Regions from separate parts of the Pseudoalteromonas sp. 68 DY56-GL68 genome, predicted to be linked through region 1. Evidence: predicted binding sites of a transcription regulator. Region 1 holds the regulator's gene; the other holds the start of a gene.
What was found. Region 1 encodes FliA, which starts transcription of late flagellar genes. Its sites were predicted from a motif close to CTAAAGNTNNNNNNNNNNNNGCCGATA; they were not measured.
Positions count from the first base shown of each region.

Region 2: a site for FliA is predicted at 7,827-7,853, ahead of NYF15_RS14290 (VC2046/SO_2500 family protein). Genes of this name have one in related genera too.

Region 1 covers NZ_JAOCZL010000020.1:197,524-209,264, reverse strand. The annotation lists gene NYF15_RS12770 (ParA family protein) at 1-350, opposite strand, end outside; gene NYF15_RS12765 (flagellar motor protein MotB) at 362-1,321, opposite strand; gene NYF15_RS12760 (flagellar motor protein) at 1,327-2,091, opposite strand; gene NYF15_RS12755 (chemotaxis response regulator protein-glutamate methylesterase) at 2,084-3,208, opposite strand; gene NYF15_RS12750 (chemotaxis protein CheW) at 3,284-5,566, opposite strand; gene NYF15_RS12745 (protein phosphatase CheZ) at 5,582-6,349, opposite strand; gene cheY (chemotaxis response regulator CheY) at 6,367-6,750, opposite strand; gene NYF15_RS12735 (RNA polymerase sigma factor FliA) at 6,791-7,501, opposite strand; gene NYF15_RS12730 (MinD/ParA family protein) at 7,528-8,388, opposite strand; gene flhF (flagellar biosynthesis protein FlhF) at 8,381-9,856, opposite strand; gene flhA (flagellar biosynthesis protein FlhA) at 9,877-11,741, opposite strand, start outside.
Region 2 covers NZ_JAOCZL010000020.1:523,740-535,480, forward strand. The annotation lists gene NYF15_RS14250 (VOC family protein) at 1-207, shown strand, start outside; gene NYF15_RS14255 (two-component system response regulator) at 225-1,214, opposite strand; gene NYF15_RS14260 (PAS domain S-box protein) at 1,211-4,540, opposite strand; gene NYF15_RS14265 (GGDEF domain-containing protein) at 4,678-5,748, shown strand; gene NYF15_RS14270 (ion channel) at 5,745-6,725, opposite strand; gene NYF15_RS14275 (M48 family metallopeptidase) at 6,829-7,515, shown strand; tRNA gene NYF15_RS14280 (tRNA-Tyr) at 7,558-7,642, opposite strand; tRNA gene NYF15_RS14285 (tRNA-Tyr) at 7,691-7,775, opposite strand; gene NYF15_RS14290 (VC2046/SO_2500 family protein) at 7,888-8,403, shown strand; gene NYF15_RS14295 (DUF6172 family protein) at 8,565-8,864, shown strand; gene NYF15_RS14300 (alpha/beta hydrolase) at 8,931-9,572, shown strand; gene NYF15_RS14305 (alpha/beta hydrolase) at 9,575-10,390, shown strand; gene NYF15_RS14310 (YchJ family protein) at 10,402-10,881, opposite strand; gene NYF15_RS14315 (SulA-like leucine-rich domain-containing protein) at 10,922-11,359, opposite strand; gene NYF15_RS14320 (alpha/beta fold hydrolase) at 11,661-11,741, opposite strand, start outside.

The DNA of each region.
Region 1 (11,741 bases):
GCCAGCGCTTTTTTTAGTATAAGACCCATACCATTTTTATTGCCCATACTTCTATCGAGGGTCGCAATCGCCATGGTTGCAGGTAAAATATCTAGGTTCTCAAGTGTTGACGGGCAAAGTGCTTGTAAGATTTCTTCGCTGGCCATACTGTTGCCACGAGCAAAAATATCGTAGACGCTAATCTCTAACTCTTCTGAATCGATACCAAAATAATAAGTTAATGAAGCATGTGGATCAGTATCTATTAATAATACCCGCTTCCCTTGTAATGCAAGCGTGCCAGCAAGACTAACAGCGGTTGTGGTTTTCCCCACTCCGCCTTTCTGATTCGCTACTGTCCAAATTTTCACATCACACCTTATTATTGTTCATTGCGCGTGGTAATTCGAATGCCACCGTGAGGTAATTGGATCACTTTAATCGTGTTGTCATTGCTTGGCAACTCAATTTCTGTACTCTCTTTTACACTAGGATTAGCCTGCTCATTGGTATCCTGCTGTGCTTGTTCTGGTAAACCATATTTAGAAAGAGCCACAACGACTTTACGGTTTTCTGCACGCCCTTGCTCTGTGTCATTACTAGAAAAGGGTGAGTATTGACCATATCCCTCAATGGCCATGCGAGCAGGGTTTATTCCTAGCTCTTCAAGCTCAACCAATACTGATGTTGCTCTTGCGACCGACAGTTCCCAGTTAGATCGAAATATTTCATTACGAATACCTTCGTTATCGGTATAACCTCTTACACGAATGTAATTATCTACAGGAGCGATAATATCTTTAACTAATGCAACAACTTGTTTAGCACGTTGTTGAGCAACAGCACTTCCCGATGAAAACAACATGCCTGAACTTAATTCAATTATCAGCCAGTCTTGATTAAGCTCAAGGTTTGCCTCTCCATTACGGATCTCATCAATCAATGCTGATTGTAGCTTGCTAAGTAAACTATCTAGCGGTTTTCCTAAATGCTTTTTTTCGATATTACTGGTATCAGCTTGCCCATCGATTAATTTAGGTCCTTGCTCTTCTTTAAGTATACTTTCGCCATATAAAACGTCACTTTCAGGCGTAACGCGGTCAGTTAAAATGCCAGTACCGTGTATCCCAGTTCCAGCCTGCTGATGAGTACGCGCTGATTTATCAAATACTTGCTCTAGTGAATCAGATAACACTTGGAAATCTTCATTCTTGCTAATGGCAATTGCATACATGACCACAAAAAAGGCAAACATAATGGTCATGTAATCAGCATAAGAAACAAGCCAACGCTCTGTATGTTGGCTTTTTTGAATTTTATGACGCATGCGACGGCGCATCATAGGAATTACTCGCGAACTAAGCTTGGACGCTCAACACGATACGCCTCAAGTTTGAGTTCAATATTTAACGGACTTTCACCTTGAGCAATAGCTATAATCCCTTCTGCAAGTAATTCGTGGTACAGCATTTTTTGTTCAATTTGTTGCTTTAATTTATTTGCCATTGGTAAGAAAAGTAAGTTTGCTAAACCAACCCCGTAAATGGTCGCAATAAATGCTGTCGCGACCCCTGCTCCAAGCTTTTCAGGATCAGTTATAAATTGCATTGCTTGAATAAGCCCAAGTACCGCACCTAAGATACCAATGGTTGGACTGTAGCCACCCATGGCTTCATATACACGGCTCACTTCCATTAACCTTTCACGCTCGAGCATTAAGTCGATTTCAAGTGTGTCTCTAAGCTTAGTTTCACCGGCTCCATCAACTAACATACTTAGCCCTTTTGCCGCATAAGGATCGTGATGTGCTAAGGACTCGTCTTCAAGCGAAAGATACCCCTCTTGGCGCGCTTTTTGAGACCAACGCTTCACCTGCTCAATGGCTGCATCTATATCGTGATAAGGGGGGAAAAATACCCAATGGCTAATTTTTACTGTTTTAGAAAATACACTGCTTGGTGTTTGTAACATTACAGCGCCTAAGGTACCACCTAGCACGATAATCAGTGCGGGGCCATTAAATAGAGCGCTTACCACCCCACCTTCAAGCGCATAACCAAAAGCAATGGCGCTAACAGCAACAATTAAACCAAGAAACGACAGTTTATCCACAACCGGTCTCTCGTGTTAAACGTGCAGCAACGTCGTTAAGCGCTAAGCTCTCACTAGCAAGGCCTGCATTGGCAACGGCTTGCGGCATACCATAAACAACACTGGTTTTTTCATCTTGCGCCCATATCGTCGCACCAGCTTGTTTTAACATACGGGCACCATCTCGACCATCAGCCCCCATACCAGTAAGTACAACTGCCAATACATCACCACCAAATGCTTTAGCAGCACTTGCAAATGTTACATCCACACTCGGTTTGTATGTAATGCGAGGACTATCATCCTCGAAAACACGTAATGTTCGAGAGCTTCCACGCCCTTCTACCAGCATTTGCTGACCACCCGGTGCTAAATAAGCGGTGCCTGGTACTAATCGGTCGCCTTGTTGCGCTTCTTTCACTTTAATTTTACACAAACCATTTAGTCGCGCAGCAAAAGCAGGTGTAAATGCAGCAGGCATATGCTGAATCAGCAAAATAGGGTGCGGAAAATTAGCTGGCAATTGAGTTAATATGGTTTGTAAAGCAACAGGGCCCCCTGTTGATGTACCAATTGCGACAACTTGATACTGCTTGCCTGAAGCTCGCACATTGCTCGTCGATGAAGCCGGAGCTGGTGCTGGGCGGCTGAAACTACGATCAGGCTGAACAATACCACCGCTTCTTGTGCTTGTAGATGCAGGACTAGGTGGCGGAGCAGGACGTGTAAAACGTGAAATGCGACGGCGACCAATTTCTTTTACTTTATTTTGTAAAAGTGCGATTGCATCTTCATTATTTCGAGCGATATCTTCAAACTTTTTCGGTAAAAAGTCCAAAGCCCCCGCATCAAGCGCGTCAAGTGTTGCTGTTGCACCATCACGAGTTAATGAAGAAAACATTAAAATAGGCGTTGGTGTTGCAGCCATAATCTCTTTGACGGCACTAATACCATCAAGAACAGGCATTTCAACGTCCATAGTAATAACATCAGGCCTAAGCTCTTTTGCCTTATCAACAGCTTCTCTGCCATTCACGGCAAAGCCTACAACTTGGATATTACTATCTTGCTCTAAAATTTCGCTAACACGGCGGCGAAAAAAGCTCGAATCATCGACTACTAATACTTTGACTGCCATTGGCACTCTCTTGTTATGTGTTCAGTGTAAGTGCGCACTATTAATGCGCACTTAGAATAGTGAGTTTAAATAATGCTAGCCAACGTAATGTTTAAGCATGCTTGGCACATCTAAAATAAGTGCAATCCCACCATCAGAGGTAATCGTCGCACCCGCCATGCCTGGTGTACCTTGTAATAAAGCATCTAGCGGTTTGATAACGACTTCTTCTTGACCTATCAATGAGTCAACAACAAAGCCCACCTGTTTTGTACCTATTTGAACAATAACAACATGTCCTTCGGCTTTGCGTTCTTGGCTATTTGCACCTTTCACTAACCAATGCTCTAGATAAAAGAGCGGAATAGCTTTTTGACGAACAATAATCGTCAGCTGCCCATCGACAACATTCGTCTTGGTTAAGTCGAGGTGGAAAATTTCACTAACACCTGCAAGTGGCAACGCAAATGTTTGCTCTCCAACAATAACCATCAATGTTGGAAGAATGGCCAATGTAAGCGGCACTTTAATTTCAAGTACAGTACCGACCCCAAGTTCTGACTGAATATTCACTGAGCCATTTAATTGGGTAATCTTGGTTTTCACCACATCCATACCCACACCACGGCCCGAAATGTCAGAAATCTCTTCTTTCGTTGAGAAGCCAGGAGCAAAAATTAAATTATACGCTTCTGTATCAGATAGTCTGCTAGCTTGGTCATGATCGATAACACCTTTACTGATTGCTATCTTTTTCAGTTTCTCAGCGTCCATACCGGCACCATCATCACGGATGGTAAGTAGAATATGGTCGCCTTCTTGTGATGCTGATAGCGTAACAGTACCTGTACGAGGCTTGCCTGCGGCCTCACGTACATCAGGCATTTCAATACCATGGTCAACTGAGTTACGGACCAAATGCACAAGTGGATCAGCAAGGGCTTCAACTAAGTTTTTATCTAAATCAGTCTCCTCACCAACCAACTGCAAATTAATATCTTTTTTCAAACTACGTGCTAAATCACGAACAACGCGAGGGAAACGGCCAAATACTTTTTTAATCGGCTGCATTCGTGTTTTCATCACAGCACCTTGCAAGTCAGCTGTGACAACGTCTAAATTCGAGATAGCCTTACCCATAGACTCACTATTGGTATTATTAGCAAGACTGACTAAGCGGTTACGAACAAGTACCAGTTCGCCAACCATGTTCATAATCTCGTCAAGACGTTTAGTATCAACACGTACCGTCGTTTCCGCCTGTGGTGCAGGTGCTTTTTTCGCAGCGGCACTTGGCTTAGGCTCTGCTTTAGCTGCAACAGGAGCAGGCTGAGCCGCTTTTGCAGGAGGAGGGGTTGATGGTTTTGCTTGAGGCACTGGTTTACTAGGCTCAGCTTTCGCAGCTTCAGGCGCTTTTGGCTCTGTAGGCTGTGCTGGTGATGAAGGCTCTAATGATTTAGGCGCCGTTCCTTTACCATGTAACTCATCAAGCAGGGCTTCAAATTCATCGTCACTGATTTCATCGTCACCCTCACTGCCAGCAGGCTGTGATGCTGTGCTAACAGGCTTTTCAGCCGACACTTGTTCTGGTGTGCTCGTTGATTTTACTTCACCAAAGCTACCAACTCCGTGAAGTTCATCTAACAAACTATCAAATTCATCATCAGTGATATCATCACTGTCATTACTTACTTTTTCTGCTTCAACAGCTGCAGGGCTTTGCCCTTTACCATGTAGCTCATCAAGTAAGCTTTCAAATTCATCTTCGGTTATTTCATCAATATTTTGTGCATCAGGCTGAGTATCAGCCAAACCACCGTCAAACAACATATCAAATGCAAACGGGTCGTCTTCATCGGTGTTATCCGTTGCCACATCAGCAGTTACTTCTGAGCTGTCGATGAGAGGTTCTTCAACAAGTGGCTCTTCAGGCGCGGTGCTAACAGCCTCTGTTATTGATGTGTCTTCACCAGCAAGTTCTTCAGCGCTTGGTGGGTGACTTAATTTATGAAGGGCTTCAAGGAGGACAGGATCCGCAGGCTCTGGCTGCTCACGATTCTGAATGGTCGTAAACATTTCATTTATTGTATCGAGAGCCTGTAAAATAACATCCATTAATTCAGATGTAACAGTGCGCCCGCCCTGACGTAATAAATCAAAGACATTCTCGGCGCCATGACAAGCATCAACAAGTTCTGTCATGCTTAAGAAGCCAGCCCCACCTTTTACGGTATGGAAGCCTCTAAAAATAGCATTTAATAAATCTTTATCTTCTGGGTTATTTTCCAGTTCGACTAATTGCTCTGACAAAAGCTCTAAGATTTCCCCAGCTTCAACTAGGAAATCCTGTAAAATATCTTCATCGACTTCAAAGCTCATGCAGCTACTCTCCTCTTAGAAGCCCAGACTTGATAATAGATCATCAACTTCATCTTGTCCTGAGACAACATCATCGCGAGACTCTTTATCAATAATTGGCCCTTCAGGACCTGCTAGCGTATCGCTTTGTGCAGGTGCTTGTTCTATGGCCTGTTTTTCTTGTTTTTGATGACCATCTTCTTGACTGCCAAACACAGTTAAAAGATTGATTAAACTGTCTTCTACTTCGCGCACTAACTCGATGACTCGGCGTATAACTTGCCCTGTTAAGTCTTGATAATCTTGTGCCATTAACACATTTGTCATCAAGCCTTGTAGCTCATCTGTTTTAGTTTGCGAGCTGTTCATAAACTTATCTAAGCTATGACATAATGATTTGAATTCACCGAGCTCAATTTCTCGATTCATCAAACGATCCCATGTAGGTTTTATCGTCGCTATATCGTCTGCAAGTTGCTGAGCAATTGGCAAACTTGCTTCCACTGCATCCATGGTCTTATTAGCGGCGCTTTCTGTCATTTCCATGACATAATTTAAGCGCTGTTTAGCGTCAGGAATTGCTTCCGTTGTTAAGCCTGTTAAACGCGTATCGAGATCAAAGTTTTTTAGCGCTTCATGGAGTTGTCGCGTTAATTTTCCGACCTCTGCAAACAACTCTGATTGTTCTTTTGATGCTGTATCAAGTATTAGCTTATCTGCTTTTTCTTGTTCACCATTTTCAAGATACTCAACAAGTTGACGAGCTTGCTCTAAACTTATTTGAGGCGCAGCAAGTGCTGACATAAGCCTCTCCCCTTAGATTAACCTAAACGTTCAAACACTTTTTCCAATTTGGTCTTCAGTGTCGCAGCAGTGAATGGTTTAACGATGTAACCATTAACACCCGCTTGAGCAGCAGCAACAATTTGTTCTTTTTTCGCTTCAGCTGTCACCATCAGCACTGGAATATGCTTTAGGCTATCGTCGGCACGAATTGCTCTCAACAAATCAATACCTTGCATGCCAGGCATGTTCCAATCGGTGACAACAAAATCAAATTCTTGATTTTGTAGCATTGGTAATGCTGTTGAACCATCATCAGCTTCCTGCACATTGGTGAAACCTAAATCCCTTAACAGGTTTTTAATGATACGTCTCATTGTAGAAAAATCATCAACAACAAGAATTTTCATGTTTTTATCCAAAACATCCTCCGGTGAGGTTTGAACCTATATTTACTTACTACTAATTAATCCAGTCATTGATTTTTGCTTTGAGCTTAATCATCGCCTGACCATGTATTTGACTCACACGCGATTCACTTACATCGAGTATGTGCCCTATTTCTTTTAAATTCATTTCATCGTTGTAATACAAAGACAAAACAAGCGCATCTCTTTCTGGTAACGATTGAATAGCCGTTAATAGAGATTGGTTAAACCGTTCATTTTTAACGTTATTAAACGGTTTGTCTAGTGCTAAATCTTGGCCCATTGGTGTGATGACATCTTCATCAACACCTAAATCCTCAATACCCAGTACTCTACTGGAGTTTACATCATGTAAGATATGATGGTACTCATCAAGCGTAATATCAAGTTTTTCAGCAACTTCTGTATCTTTTGGCTCTCGATTTAAAGTACTTTCTAATGAGGCAATGGTTTCAGCAACGAGGCGGGCATTTCGGTGAACAGAGCGAGGCGCCCAATCGCCCCGACGAATTTCGTCAAGCATCGCACCACGAATGCGAATACCAGCGAAGGTTTCAAAGCTTGCCCCTTTGCTCGCATCAAAGTTTTTTGATGCTTCAATAAGGCCAATCATGCCTGATTGAATTAAATCGTCTAATTGAACACTGGCGGGTAAACGAGCAATTAAATGACATGCCACTTTTTTGACTAAAGAGGCATGCTTTTCGACAATCGCATTCAAATTGTTTGCTGATTGATATCCCATCGCTTTATTCACCGATGTTGTCATAGTTAGCCGTTTACTAGTTTTTCAATAAAAAATTCTAAATGACCTGATGGTTGATTTGGTATTGGCCACTTAACTGCTTTTGTTGCTAATGTTTTAAATGCGACTGCTGCTGGCGAACTAGGAAACAACTCAACAATCACTTTTTGGCGTCGAGTCGATTTACGCATATTTTCGTCATACGGTATTGTTGCAACTAATTCCATAGATACATCCAAGAAACGATCGGTTACTTTTGATAGTTTAGCAAACAATTCTTGGCCTTCACGCATACTGCGGACCATATTGGCAACAATTTTAAATTTATACACACCGTGTTCACGACTCAGTACTTTAATGAGTGCGTAGGCGTCGGTAATCGAGGTAGGTTCATCACACACAACCACAACAACATCTTGTGCTGCACGTGAAAAGCTTAATACCATGTCAGAAATACCCGCGGCGGTATCGACAATTAATATATCAAACTCAGTGTTTAATTCGCTAAACGCGCGGATAAGGCCAGCATGTTCAGAAGGACTAAGTTCCACCATACTTTGCGAACCAGAGGTTGCAGGAACTATTTTAATTCCCGCAGGGCCTTCAACAAGGATTTCATCCAGCTCACATTCGCCAGATAAAACATGAGATAAGTTACGTTCAACACGAAGGCCAAGCATGACGTCACAGTTTGCCAATCCCAAATCGGCGTCGAGAACTAATACTCGATTTCCTTGCTGACCGAGTGCAATAGCGGTATTTAATGAAACATTGGTTTTACCCACACCACCTTTGCCGCCAGTCACAGCGATTACTTTAACGCCACTATTATTATTTTGATTCATTTTGCGCAGGCCGCTTGCTTGATCTAATACTGTGTTAATCATACATCCCTACTGTGCTCGACGCTACTGCTTGACGTCGTGAATGTTGTGCTTTTGCTCGTTTTAAATACAATTGTTCAGCCTTTTTCACTAGTTTTTCGGCATTTGCAACACGAATATCCTCAGGAACTCGCTGACCATTAGTAAGATACCCTATCGGAAGGCGATTTTGAATCGCTATGCTAATAATCTCACCTAAACTTAGTGATTCATCTAACTTAGTGAATATACAACCACTTAGTTGCACCTTTTTAAAGTGTCTTACGGTTTCTTGCAACACATTTATTTGTGCTGTAGCACTTAATACTAAGTAACTACGAATATCAACACGCTGATTACGCATTAGTGTATTAAGCTGCTCAGTCAAACGTAAATCACGTTGGCTCATTCCTGCTGTGTCTATTAATACTAGTCGCTTATTACGTAAATGGTATAGCACTTCAGCTAATTCATTTGCATCTTTTACTTGTTTAACACCACAGCCAATAATACGGCCATAAGTAGCAAGTTGTTCGTAGGCACCAATACGGTATGTATCCGTCGTAATTAATGCAACTTTGTCAGCACCGTATTTTTGCGCACCTAACGCAGCAAGCTTAGCAACAGTGGTTGTTTTACCAACACCTGTAGGCCCAACAAGTGCAAACACGCCGCCTTGACGTAAGATTTCGTTATTGGTCGTATGCATTTGGTTTTCAACCATTTGCAGGAGTGCTTGCCAAGCTTGTTGACGTGAAACATCGTCAGGAATAAAACACGCCATTTGCTCAGCAACATCACGCTCAATTCCCATCCCCGCTAAACGGTCAATCATACACGCACGAGTTGGATCACGACGGGCCATATCTTGCTGCATTAATCCCGATACTTGATGTTCAAGTAATTGACGAATCGCATTCATTTCTTCACGCATTGTCGCCATTTCTGATTGATTAGCAGGCGCAGAATTTTTCTGCTCAACAGGCGAATCTAAATCATCAAAGCCTGCATCTAAGTCATCAAAACCTAAGCTATGAGCTTGCGTTTGCACACGAGGTGCAGCTTGTTCTTGGTAACGTGGCTTTTGAGCAAACTCAGGTTGCTGCTGAAAGCTTGACTCTTTAGGCTGATAGTGCTCGCCTGTATCGATACCAGATTGGCTAAACATAGATGCAAGCTCAGGCGAACGAGGGCGTGGGGCTTGACGCTCAAGTAACGCTTGTAGGCTATCAGCAACTTTTGCTTGCGGCTCAGGTTTAGCACGCATTGGTTCAGGCTTTACAAAGTTAGGCTGTGGCGCAGGTTTTGATTGCACTGCTGCGGGCGCGGCTTCGGCTTTTGGGGCTGCTTTGTCGTAATCTACAGCTGCAACGATTTCAACACCGTTAGCGAGCTTTTTATTTGACATAATAACCGCATCAACACCTAACTCATCTTTCACTTCTTTAAGTGCAGTGCGCATATCTTTAGCAAAAAAACGTTTAATTTTCATGGTTCAACCCCTTTACTATCCTATTGTTGGCCTACTGAGCTGACAATCTTAATCTGTCTTTCGTCTGGTACCTCTTGATAAGACATGACCCTTAAACCTGGAATCGTGTACTTAACAAAACGAGATAACACAGTGCGTAACATTCCTGACGTTAACAGTATTGAAGGTTCACCGGCCATTTCTTGGTTTTGATGCGCTTCATTCAATGATTGTTGAAGTCGCTCTGCAAGGCTTGGTTCTATTCCGGCACCTTCGTCACCTGCATTTTGAAGTGACTGATGCAACATCTGTTCCAACTCAGGCGCCAAGGTTATGACAGGGATCTCAGAAGACATACCAACAGCATCTTGAACGATAAGTCTACGTAGTGAAATTCGCACTGCAGCCGTTAGCACATCAGGGTCTTGGCTACGTGGGCCATATTCAACAAGGGTTTGAACAATCGAACGCATATCGCGAATTGCCACCCCTTCATTAAGTAAATTTTGTAGTACTTTTACAACGGTAGTGAGTGGTAGAACGTCAGGCACCAATCCTTCAACAAGACGTGGATGGCTCTTCGCTAACATATCTAATAAGTTTTGTACTTCTTCATGTCCAAGTAGCAAGGCTGCGCTATTCGTGAGCAACTGACTAATGTGTGTAGCAACCACAGTCGCAGAATCAACAACCGTATAACCAAGAGATTGGGCTTCGTCTTTTTGATCTGGCTTGATCCATACTGCATCAAGGCCAAATGCAGGATCTTTTGTCTCAACACCTTTAATTGGGCCAAATACTTGACCTGGGTTAATTGCCAGCTCATCACCGTGCTTTAATTCACCTTCACCACTTGATACACCCATCATCGTAATGCGATATGCATTTGGATCGAGCTCTAAGTTATCGCGAATGTGCACAGGAGGTACTAAGAAACCAAGTTCTTGAGATAGTTTTTTACGCACGCCTTTAATGCGATTAAGTAGTTCTCCGCCTTGTGATTGGTCAACAAGTGGAATTAAACGATAACCAACCTCTAGACCAATAACATCTACTTGCTGAACATCATCCCAGCCCAGCTCTTTTTGCTCTTGTTTATTAGCAACACCGGTGCCTGGTGCTCCGCCATTTGCTTCGATTTCTGCTTGCTCTGCTTCAGCTTTTGCTTTTTGTTTTTGCGTGAAATATGCAAGATAGCCAAGCAATGCACCTAAACTTAAAAATGCGATATGCGGCATACCTGGCACTAAGCCCATAGTGATTAGAATACCCGATGCAATATATAAAGATTTTTCGTTACCTAACTGAGTTTTAAACTGCTCCCCCATGTTGTGCGACTCATTTTGACGCGTCACAACAATCGCCGTACCAATTGAAAGTAACAGTGATGGTAATTGCGCTACTAGGCCATCACCAATCGTTAGCAGGGTATAAACCTCCATCGCTCGACTAAAGCTTAAGTCGTGCTGAATCATACCAACAAATAAACCACCAACAATATTGATTACAAGTATCACGATACCGGCGATGGCATCGCCTTTAACGAACTTACTTGCACCGTCCATTGAACCGTAAAAATCAGCTTCACGAGTTACTTCATCACGGCGCTCACGCGCTTGCTCTGCACTGATAAAACCGGCATTTAAATCGGCGTCAATCGCCATTTGTTTACCTGGCATTGCATCTAGGGTGAAACGTGCTGACACTTCAGAAATACGGCCAGCACCTTTGGTGATAACAACAAAGTTAATGATAATGAGGATAAGGAAGACCACTAAACCTACGGCATAGTTACCACCTATAACCACCGAGCCGAATGCCTCGATAACCTTACCTGCTGCGTCACCACCGTTGTGGCCTTCAAGTAACACAACACGAGTACTGGCAACATTGAGTGCAAGGCGCA
Region 2 (11,741 bases), 330 kb from region 1:
GAAGCATCAGGAAACAGTAAAGGCATTGCTTTTAGTGTAAACGCAGCGCAATTTCTAGCATGGCTTTCGCATCTATCAAAGTTCGATATTAAAACGGTGATCGCTGATCATGACGTGACTTACTCTATGTACTTTAAAGATTGTGCTGGCAACAGCCATGAAATCACCTCTCATGATTACGAGGGGATTAAAAAAGGTCTTGAATAAGACCTTTAAACCGTCTTTTAGCGAGAATAAGTATTTTTAATTTCGATGATAGAATCAATTTGACCAATAAATAAATCGATGAGTTGTGGGTCAAAGTGTTTGCCTGATTCCGTTTTTAGTAGCTCTACCGCTTTTTCAACTGGCCAAGCGTCTTTATAAGGGCGCACAGAGGTGAGTGCATCAAATACATCAGCAATACTCACTATTCGGCCTTCAATACTGATCTCTTCTCCTTTTAAACCATACGGATAACCTGTTCCATCCCATTTTTCGTGGTGCTCAAGAGCAAGCTTGTGCGCGAGTTGTAACAGGGGAGAGGTTGAGTTTTCAAGTATTTTTGCACCAATGATCGCATGTTGTTTCATATGCTCAAACTCTGTGGCATCTAAACGACCTGGCTTTAACAGTACCGAATCAGGGATGCCAATTTTTCCAACATCATGCATGGGAGCTGCTTGCCTTAACTGCTCTGCTTGGTATTCACTCATGCCATATGCTAATGCGAGGACTTTACTATAACGACTCATACGAGCAATGTGCTCACCCGTGTCGGTATCTTTATATTCAGCAGCACGACCCAGACGATTAATAAGATCAATATGCGCTAATTGAAGTTGTTCTGCTTGGATAAGTGATAAGTGTGTTTTAACTCGTGCACGCACAATTGCAGGGCTAATTGGCTTGGTGATGTAATCAACTGCGCCTAACGCAAATCCTTCAGATTCGTCTTGCTCGTGTGCAAGTGCAGTCACAAAAATAACAGGAATATGTGCAGTGTGTTGATTAGACTTTAAAACCTTACATACTTCAAAACCATTCATATCAGGCATCATGATATCGAGTAAAATAAGTTTGGGTGGTTCATTTTCAATGAGTTGTAAGGCTAATTCACCCGATTTAGCAAATGACAACCTGTAATCATTGCCAAGAACTTCACGCATCACTTTTAAATTTGCAGGTTCATCGTCCACGACGAGAATTCTTTCACGTTCAGAAATGTGGCTCATGATAACTCCTTATGTTCAGTGATACTCTGTTTTAAACTTGCTAATTCAGTGTTGGCTGCATCAAAGTCGAAATTATCGAAGTGTTTGCAAATGTCAGCAACGGTTTCTTTATACCTAGGCGGTGCTAAAGCGTACACTTGACTGAGTAGCTCATCATCTATTTCAGCATGCTCTGCTTGCGTTTGTAATGTATCAATTAAAGGTAAAAAATCATCGATAGCTAGTTCATCATCTAATTGATTATCAGTGTTATCATCCTTCGTTTGTTCAACCATTGCCAAAAGGGTATGCCATTCTGTTTCGCACGCTGCTAGTTGTGATTGAGCTTGGCTATGATCTATTGCTTTTTCTACTTGAGACAGTAAATATACTAGATTCGTTAATGTTAAGTTTCCTGCAACACCTTTTAAAGTGTGCAAAATCATTTGCCGCTCTTTTTTATCCAGTGTGGCTTCTTTTAAACGTAGAACACTGCTTTTATGATTAGCAAGGAATGCACTTATTTCAGTATTGAGTTTTTCCTTGCTGCCCCACATTTGAATGCCTTTCGCGTAATTAATATGCTGTTTTTCTAGTTGTGTACTTTGATTTGAAATTGCATTGATCTCAAGACCAAGCACCTTGGCTATTTCGTGATTTACTTGTTGAATATCGACAGGTTTATTTGCAAAACCGTTCATGCCTGCCTGTTTAGCCGTTAGCTTATCTTGCTGTAAAACACTGGCTGTGAGGGCGATTATCGGTGTCTTTTTATGCTGTTTTTGTTGTTCAATGTCGCGAATTCTTTTAGTGGCAGTGATGCCGTCACATTCAGGCATATGAATATCCATTAAAATGACATCAAAACTCTGCTGGGTAAATAGCTCAATAGCTGCTAAGCCATCACTGGCAGTGGTGACGGTATGTCCTGACTGAGAGAGCAAAATATTAAGTAACTCAACATTTTGTTCTATATCATCAACAACCAGTATACGTAGTGGCGGTAGCGTAAGTTGGTTGTTACTCAGTTTATCTACTTTATCAACTTCACCTTCGCTCAGTGCTAGCGTAAAGAAGAAACAACTACCTTTTCCTTCAGTGCTAACAGCACTAATCGTTCCGCCCATAAGCTCGACGAGCTGCTTACTGATTGTTGTGCCAAGGCCTGTCCCACCAAAACGACGGGTCATAGTGCCATCTGCTTGTTCAAATGGCTGAAATATTGCTTTTAGTCGGTTTTTTGCGATGCCGATACCGGTATCTTGAACCTCAAAAAATAGGTGATCATTTTGAGTTTTACTAACACTAATAGTAACAGAACCTGATTCTGTAAATTTGATAGCATTGCCTATAAGGTTGTTTAATACTTGGCGTAAACGAGCCTCATCACCTATGTATACTGGTGCAATATTGTCCGCAATTCTTAAATCAAGTAGCAGGTTTTTCCTTTTTGCCTCAAGCCAAAAGGTTGAAACAATATTGTCGAGTAGGGCTTGCAGATTGAAATGTTCGTAGTGTATGTCAAGTTTGCCTTTTTCTAGCTTGGCTGAATCGAGTACATCATTGAGTAAATGTAATAACGAACGTGCTGAGCTATTTACGGTCACAATATGTTTTTGCTGCTCTTTATTAAGTGGGCTGTCCATTAATATATCGCTAAAACCGATAATTGCGTTCATCGGTGTACGGATCTCATGGCTCATATTTGCCATGAAAGATTGCTTGGCTTGTGCAGCGGCTTCTGCTTCATGTTTCGCTTGCATAAGGGATTCTTCATACTCATGGCGATCTGTAATGTCTACAAGTACACCATCAATCCATTTTTCATCAGCACCGGCGGTTTCGTTGATAGAGCCTTGATCTAGAACCCATACTGTTTTACCACTGCGGTGACGAATACGATATTCAACAGCGTATTGATTATTTTTAGCAATAGCTTCGGCCATTACTTCTGAAATATGAGCTTCGTCGTCTTTATTGATGATGTCTGAAAAAGTGATGGCTTGAGATACAAACTCTTGGTGGCTATAACCTGTTAAGTCCATAACTCTTGGACTTATAAACAACATACTCCAATGATCGTCTAATAAACAGCGAAAAACAGCGCCAGGCGTGTTATTCATTAACGTGCGATATTGCTGTTCTTTTTCCTCTAAACTCTTTTGTAGCGCGCGCTGCTGTGTTAAGTCGGTTATGAAGCCTACAAATAATGTTTCTGCATCGGGTTGCTTAGCTTCGCCAAGGCCCAAGCGAATTGGAAATTGGTGGCCATCTTTATGTTTTGCGCATACCTCTCGATTCACACCGATGACTTTTTTCAATTCATGATTTGCGCTGTTAGATAAAAAGCCATCATGTTGATTGGCAATATCGTCATTCATGAGCATGTTAACATTTTTGCCTAGTACCTCTTCTTGTTTCCAACCAAAAATACTCTCTGCTGACTTATTAAAGCTCAAGATAATGCCTTTAATATCTATTGTTACAATACCATCTATAGCGGTACTTAATATGGCATCTAAGCGAGACTCCTCTGCTGATTTTTCAGCTAACAGCATGCGATAGCGGATCATTCCGTTAATAATTCCGACGATAGCGGTGAGTAATACGGTTGCAAATGAAACACTGACGGCAATGAAAATCAGGTGTGAGTTATCTTCATTTTCAGAAAGAAAGGGTGAGGTTGCGACAAAACGTGTGGCTGCCATTCCCATATAATGCATTCCCGCAACGGCCAAGCCTAAAATGGTGGCGCAGATGACACGGTTTTGTAATTGACTGAGACGCTTAAAATGATCTCTTAAATGAAAACGGGCATACAAACCAATAAAAGAGAGTAGCACAGCTACAACGATAGAGGCAGCAAACCATAGTGGATCGTAACGAAGCAAAGGGCTTAATTCCATTGCTGCCATACCAGTGTAATGCATCGTGCCAATGCCAGCACCTAACAGTACAGAACTTATCAGTAGCTTTACGGTATGAGGAATATGGCTGACATCTTTGTTACGTAAAAAAGACATACCAGTGTAACACGCTAAAAAGGCAGGTACAAATGAGAAGAAGGTGAGCCCCGGAGAGTAGCTTATTTTAGTACACAGCGAAAAAGCCAGCATACCAATAAAATGCATACTCCAGATACCACCTGAGAGTATTAATGCGCTGGTTGCATTACTTAACTTTTTATAAGAGTCGAAGCGGGTTCTGTCTGCTAGATCAATTAGGTGGAGTGAAAAATAAGCGGCAAATATAGCTGTTGCGATTGAGAGGATGACCAAGCTGGGATCATAAACACCACTAATAATTAAGTTTGGATTTTGGTCAGTAATAAAAAATTTCGCTAGCATAATAACTCTACATCGCCGCATGTAATTACAGTCTAATACAAATCTACATGAATTTAGAGAAAAACCTACTACACAGGTACGTAGGTTTTATTTCATTAGCTATATTTAATTAACAGTTGTGTAGTTATAGGTCCTTTATGCGTAGAACTGAGCAGACATTAGTAGAGCAAATGCACATAAACGATGTTGAAATTCAGCATCGAATGAGCCTTCTTGGTCTTACCTCGCAGAGTCTTAAATCTTTGAGTAATTATAAGGCAGTGATTGAGTCATCAATTGAGAATATGGTGAATGAGTTTTACCAAAAACAAACCGAAGTCGACGAAATATCTTTACTGATTGGTGACGCGGATACACTGACTAGGCTAAGAGATGCGCAGCGGCAGTACATCATTGATTTATTTTGTGGTCAGTATGAGAACGAGTATGTAAACAACCGACTGCGTATTGGTATGGTGCATAAACGAATTGGTGTTGAGCCCAAGCTATACCTTTCGGCGGTGTGTACGCTAAAAGAAATAATTTTTAAGGTTTTGCGAACAACAATAACTGATCAAGCTGAGCTTAGCCTAACATTGCAAACAGTTGATAAATTGATTTACTTTGATACCACGCTGGTTTTCGATACTTATATTGATAGCCTTGTCGGTGAAATAGAAAATGCAAAACGCCGCACAGAGGTTTATGCCAAAGGGCTTGAAGAAAAGGTGGCACAGCGCACACAAGAGCTTGAAAAGTTAGCGAAGTTAGATCCTCTAACCAATCTATATAATCGCAGAGTAATGCAAGAGCTGTTGCAGCGAGACCTCGCCAGAGCCAGACGACATAAATTGCCTTTAACCGTTGTGTATTTTGATTTAGATAACTTTAAAGCAGTAAATGATACGCAAGGCCATTTAAAAGGGGATGAAGTATTAAAATATATAGGACAATATCTTCATGAAAATATTAGAGAAATTGATATTCCATGTCGCTATGGCGGAGATGAGTTTTGTATGATTTTACCTGACTGTGAAATACAAAATGCAATTACCATTTGCGATAAGCTAATAGCATCATTCGAAGCCCGTTACCCAGAACTTCATTTAAGTTTTGGTTTGGTTGCTGCCCCTCTTGATAGCACGGTTGATGCCGAGGAGCTAATTAATCGTGCAGACAAAAAAATGTATGAGGCAAAAAAACATCAAGGCTCGTTTATCGTTCACTAGCGCGTCATTCTTTTTACAAATACCACCACAAACAGCGCAAGAGAGAAACTACCACAAAATGCTTCAATAGCCGCTATCAGTCTTGAAAGGCCAATAGGCGTGATGTCTCCATAGCCTAAGGTGGTAAAGGTAACGACACTAAAATAAATACTATTTAAAAGTGCTGATAAATTTTGTGAAAAGGAGTTATCAAAGTTTAGTTGCAAAACAGTATTGTCATAGCTCACGCCAAATAAAAAATAACAAATAGCACAACAGATTATCAGTGATAAGCTAAAGCGAATCACATTTTCAGGTTTTTCCCCATAACCACATAACATATCAATAAAGCTGGAGGTAATTTGCTTTGTAGAACCCTTAGGGTACTGTGCATGTCTCATGCGAAGTTCTTTATAAGTAAAGTTACCCGCGAGTTCAAAAAGACCCTGATGTTCCGATGCTTTACGAAGATTTCGATAAATCTCTTCGGATTGTTCAAATAGATCATGTGCTTGACTATGTTGTTTATTTTTTCGTGCTTTAATTGCTTGTGATTCTTGTAATAACTTTTCTCCCAAATCAATATTATCGATGCGGCTATCGTTGAGTTTAACGCCAAGTAAGTTTGTGTCCTTCAAATCACAGTAATGCAGGCTCGCGTTATGCAAATTTGCTTTCATGAGTGAGGCATTGGCAATTTTATTATTGAATAAATGTGCACCAGATAGGTTTGCTCGATAGAAATTGCAGTAAGAGAGCTCATAGCCTTCTTCATCATCTTGCTTAATTAAGTTAAGCCCAGATAAGTTAGCTCTTTGTAATTGTAAGCCTTGTAATAACCCACCTTTTTTAGCGTAACGCTCCAATTTCTGCGTTAGTTCAAGCCCAGACTTATCAAATTTATTGTCGTGCCAAAAACAAAAGCCAGATCCCATATCAGTTTCTTGGCACTTTTTTCCTGTGGGAGAGGTATAACTACAACAGGGTTTATCAGGCATAAGAATGAAAACTTATTTGTTAGTCATATTTATAGATTAGCAGGTATTTTACAGGGTAAAATGTAATACCAAGATTTTATGCATTGAATTGGTTTATTTTTTGTTGGATTACACATTAAAACGCAGTAAACGTAGGAAAACAGTAGCGATTAAAGTAGCTCAGCAGCAGCTAACAGTCTACGCGCCGCATTTTGTACCACTAGGTGATATAGAGTCCTGGCTCGTGTCTAAAAAAGACTGGGTACAAGCACAAATTGCTAAGCAAGCTTCACAAGCACAAATGCAGCAGTTTCCATTGGAAACGGGCGTAATAAACTTATTTAACCAACCGTTAGCAATTAAACTTAATAAAGGCAAAAGTAGTCACTGGCAACAAAATGAACGCTCAAGTGAGCTGAGCTTATCAGTGTCATCACGTGTAAAGAATACAGAGAGTAAGTATTTGTCATTACTGGAAGACTTTTTACATCACAAGCTAGAGAGCTACCTTGAAATGCGTATTCACGACTACTGCTTGAAAATGCAGGAGGCATTGCCAGAGCAGTTAAAAGTGCAACATTATAAGCGTCGCTGGGGGAGCTGTAATCAACGTCGAGAGTTAACTTTCAACCTACACTTAGCCTGTGCGCCAACGTGGGTAATCGACTATGTAATTGTCCATGAACTTGCGCATTTAAAATATATGAATCACAGTTCTGTATTTTGGCAGCGTGTGAGTCGCTTTTACCCTGATTATAAAAAAGCAAGTCAGTGGTTAAAAGTAAACGGTAGTCAGTTACGATGGCAATGAGATAATAACAAAATAGATATAAAGAGAAGTCGTTTAGAAAAGTGGTGGAGGGAGCTGGATTCGAACCAGCGAAGGCTGAGCCGTCAGATTTACAGTCTGATCCCTTTGGCCGCTCGGGAACCCCTCCACACTAATTGTTATTGCATTTGGCCCCACTTAACTGAGCGTAGAAAAGTGGTGGAGGGAGCTGGATTCGAACCAGCGAAGGCTGAGCCGTCAGATTTACAGTCTGATCCCTTTGGCCGCTCGGGAACCCCTCCAATGCAACGGCGCTGATAATAGCAAACTGATTATTTAAGTAAAGAAAAAAACTAAAGAAAAATGGATTAATGCCGATAACTGGTTAATCTTGAAACTATTCGGCTAAAGTCTATGCAAATTGATGGTTTGTTACTCAATGAGAGTCAACTTGATAATCGTCTTAATAAAAGTGTTCATGAGCAACGCAGTGGAGAATTTGCTTTACTATTGGCAATGCTCTCTCATGATGTGCTCGACTTTAGTCAGTTTCACCTACCAAAATCAGAGTTAGCTAACACCCAAATATCTGAGCAAGCGCTACGTAATGAGTTAGGGGCGGGACCAAAGCAAGTATTAGCACCAGAGCAATTTGACATGCTAATTGGCGAGCAAAATGCATTTCGTCTTCTAAGTGGTGGACTTACAGACATTCGTTTACGTCAATGTTTAAACCCAGAGCCACTGACAATTCGTGATGATAAATGCCATGTGCCATTAAATGTCATTGATAATTGCGAACCTGCTGTTAGAAAGCGTTATTACACTAATAATAGTGTTACAGAGCGACCACAAATGGACGCAGCGGCTTTTTATGATGGCTTAAAAGACGAATCAATTCATCAGCCTTTGTACTTAGCGACAGCTTAAATAATTAATTCCATTGTCATAACTTTCTTGTACGCTACAATAGGTAATATAGGTAAATTTCAGCGTATTATTAAAAACTACAGCTAATTTTAAATGTGCTTGTTATAATGCGACCTAGTGGCTTTATGCCATGACTATTGAATCAAGTTATTAGGACCATAATGAAAAAAACATTCACGCTTAACCATGAGAAAATCAAATATCCTCGTATGGTTGATGCAGCCAAACACGAAGTAAAAAAATACTTAAAACGTGAACGCAACAAAACACTTCCTGAAGGGGCTGATTATTGGGCGTTTGACTGTAAGTTTGGCGAATCTGCAGAAGATGCTCAGGTTGTGCATGTGGCAGAGATCAACAAATGCATTAGCGATATTGAAGCCAAAGGACTTATGACGTTTTATGTTGAAATCTTAGCGCGTCCTGCACAGCGACAATTACAAGAGTTTGACGAAGAGTAAACGTCAAACGAGCGAATCTAAGAGTGGGCCTTATGGCCCATTTTTATTGCCTAGCTATGGATTAGTATGCGCCGTTTTTTATTACTACTTGTTATTTGCGGATGCCAAGTCCAAGCAAATACTATTTATGATGAGCTTCCTAGTAGCTTCAATAGCAATGAGCATTATGTTTTTTATTCTCATGGTTACATCGTCGAAGGTGAGCATACTCGTCCACGCCATCCAAAATATGGCATTTATGATTTTCCTGCAATTAAAAAAGCACTAGCAGATCCAGCCTATAACTTAATTACATACCACCGAAAAAAAGGCACAGCCCCATTTTTATTTGCTAAAAAGTTAGCTGCTGATGTCGACATCTTATTAAAGGCAGGTGTTCCTGAGTCGCATATTAGTCTGGTCGGTTTTTCTCGAGGTGGGGCATTATCGGTACTGGCAGCCAATGAACTTAAACGCACAAATATTAACTTAATAATATTAGCAGGGTGTGCCGGTTTAATTAAAAAGCATCCATCAGTTAGGGCATTCGGTAAGGTTTACTCAATCTTTGAACGGTCTGATCAGGTTGGCTCTTGCCAATTTTTAATTGATAGGAGTGAAGTTACTAAGTTCGAAGAAATAAGCATTAATACAGGACTCTCTCATGGCGCATTTTATGAGCCAAAAGATGAGTGGGTGTTACCCATTAAGAAATGGCTAAAGGATTAACGATGCCTAATATACTTTTTATTTTGATGTTCTGTATTTTCGGAACAGGCTTTACCGCTTGGGCTGAACCCTTTACTCTGCCGCGCACTGATACAGTTTTGCTAAAAGATAAACATACAGAAAATGAATACCCCATTACTATCAAACTGCCACGTAGCTATCAAAAACAAAACCAGAAACGTTATCCAGTGGTTTATCTGTTAGACGCCAATTACAGTTTGCCCATAGCCTCAGGTGCTAGCCGTTTTATGATGAATTCAGGCTCCATTGAGGAAGTAATTCTTGTTGCCGTTGGTTATCAAAAGGGCATACCTGGGCTAAATAGCCGAATTCATGATTACACACCGTTTGTTGATAAGACATGGAAACGTGCTACAGGGGGCGCAAAGCAACATTTAAATTACTTAAAACAGACTGTTATCCCTTATATTAACACGCATTATCGCACTGACACGCAAAAGACGCTTGTCGGTAATTCGTTAGGGGGCCTGTTTGTTGCTTATACCTTATTTACCGAGCCGACGCTTTTTTCAAGCTATATAATTGGCAGTCCATCAGTGTGGTTTAAAGAAAACTCAATATTAGCTATGACTGTACAACCAGCTACCAACACAACAAAAGTTTACATCGCAGTGGGTGAGCTTGAAGAGAGTGAAGGTGAAAAAATGGTTTCTGGTACTAAACAATTAGTAGATAAAATTAATAAGCAAAGTGGCGAACACGTGATGACAAATTTATTTGTTATTCCACATGCCCACCACGCAACGGCTTTCCCTACAACGGCCAGTCAAGGTTTAGATTGGCTATATAAAAAGTGAATAGCCGTGATTTAAATTGCGTGACACTTTTTATATTTTTTGCCGCTACCGCAAGGGCATTCATCATTACGGCCAATTTTAATATCTGCAACGGGCGTTATATCACCATCTAGGTAACGCCATAGGCCATCTTCTTTAATAAAACGCGACTTTTCGTGTAACTCACAATACAAGTTTTGGTAAAAGTAATTTGCTTTAAATTCTACAAAACCTTCTTGCTCGTTATATTCAGTATCTAAAACGTTTAGCTTGGTAAAACGGCAGCTATTAGCAAAATCTTTAATTTCGCGAACCGGGTTCGCGGCTTGCTGGCTTTGTACATAAGTACTAAATACATATTTTGCATCTTTTAGCGCGTATGCACTAAAACGAGAACGCATAAGTTGCTCTGGGGTATCAGCTTGGTTTGCACCGGTATGAAAAGGCTGGCAGCAAAGCTCGTAAGTCGATTCGCTGCCACAAGGACAAAGGGGGTGTGTGAGTGATGTCATAACAACTTACCTAAAACTGTAAATTGTTATTTTAACAAGCCTATTGTGGCTGGGGTACTAAATTGTTTAACTGAGCGCTTTTTGTAAAGCAATAAAACTTAGCTGATGCCTGCTCAAGGTTTAAGTTCATCGAATCAAGTTGGTGATTGTTTACAATATCTGTCCATGTGATCACAGCAGCAAAATTACCGTTATGTAATGCTGAGCTAAGTACGTACTCAAGGTTAACTAAATGCTTTTGTCTGATCACAAGTAGTTTGCTGGTATCAATCGAACACGAATCTAATAATGCTTTGCTAGGTACATGGTCAGGGGCAATTAATAGTGTCCATGCATTTTGGCTATTGTAATGATGCAATACTTTTAATAACTCAAAGGTTGCTGATATTTCGTCTTCAATTTGAATTAAATTAACAGACGCTTTGTCGTTATCTTGTTGGTAGCTTTTAACTGTTCTTAATGTAATTGGCTGTAACATAACTTTCACTCACTGGTTGTTTATACAGTATGTGTATACAGTAGTTTATACAGTGTTTTTGCGCAAGTACTTTTTTGCTATTTTTTAACCAATAGTTCAGTTTTATTTTAATTAAAAATATTTAGTTGTTATTAAACATGTAGTTATGATTTTCTTTGAAGAGCTAAAAAGGTGAAAAATCTACCACTAAATTCATACAGTATTTCGTACAGTACTGTATGAAATACTAAATTTTGCTTGTATACAGGTATTTTGCATAAAAAAGCCGGTATAAAACCGGCCTTTAACCTTTACTGTTTTACTACTTATCTAAGTAGGTATTTAAAAACTCAAGGTATGCGTTTGAGGCTTTAATACGGTTTTCCTTTTTAGTAAAACCATG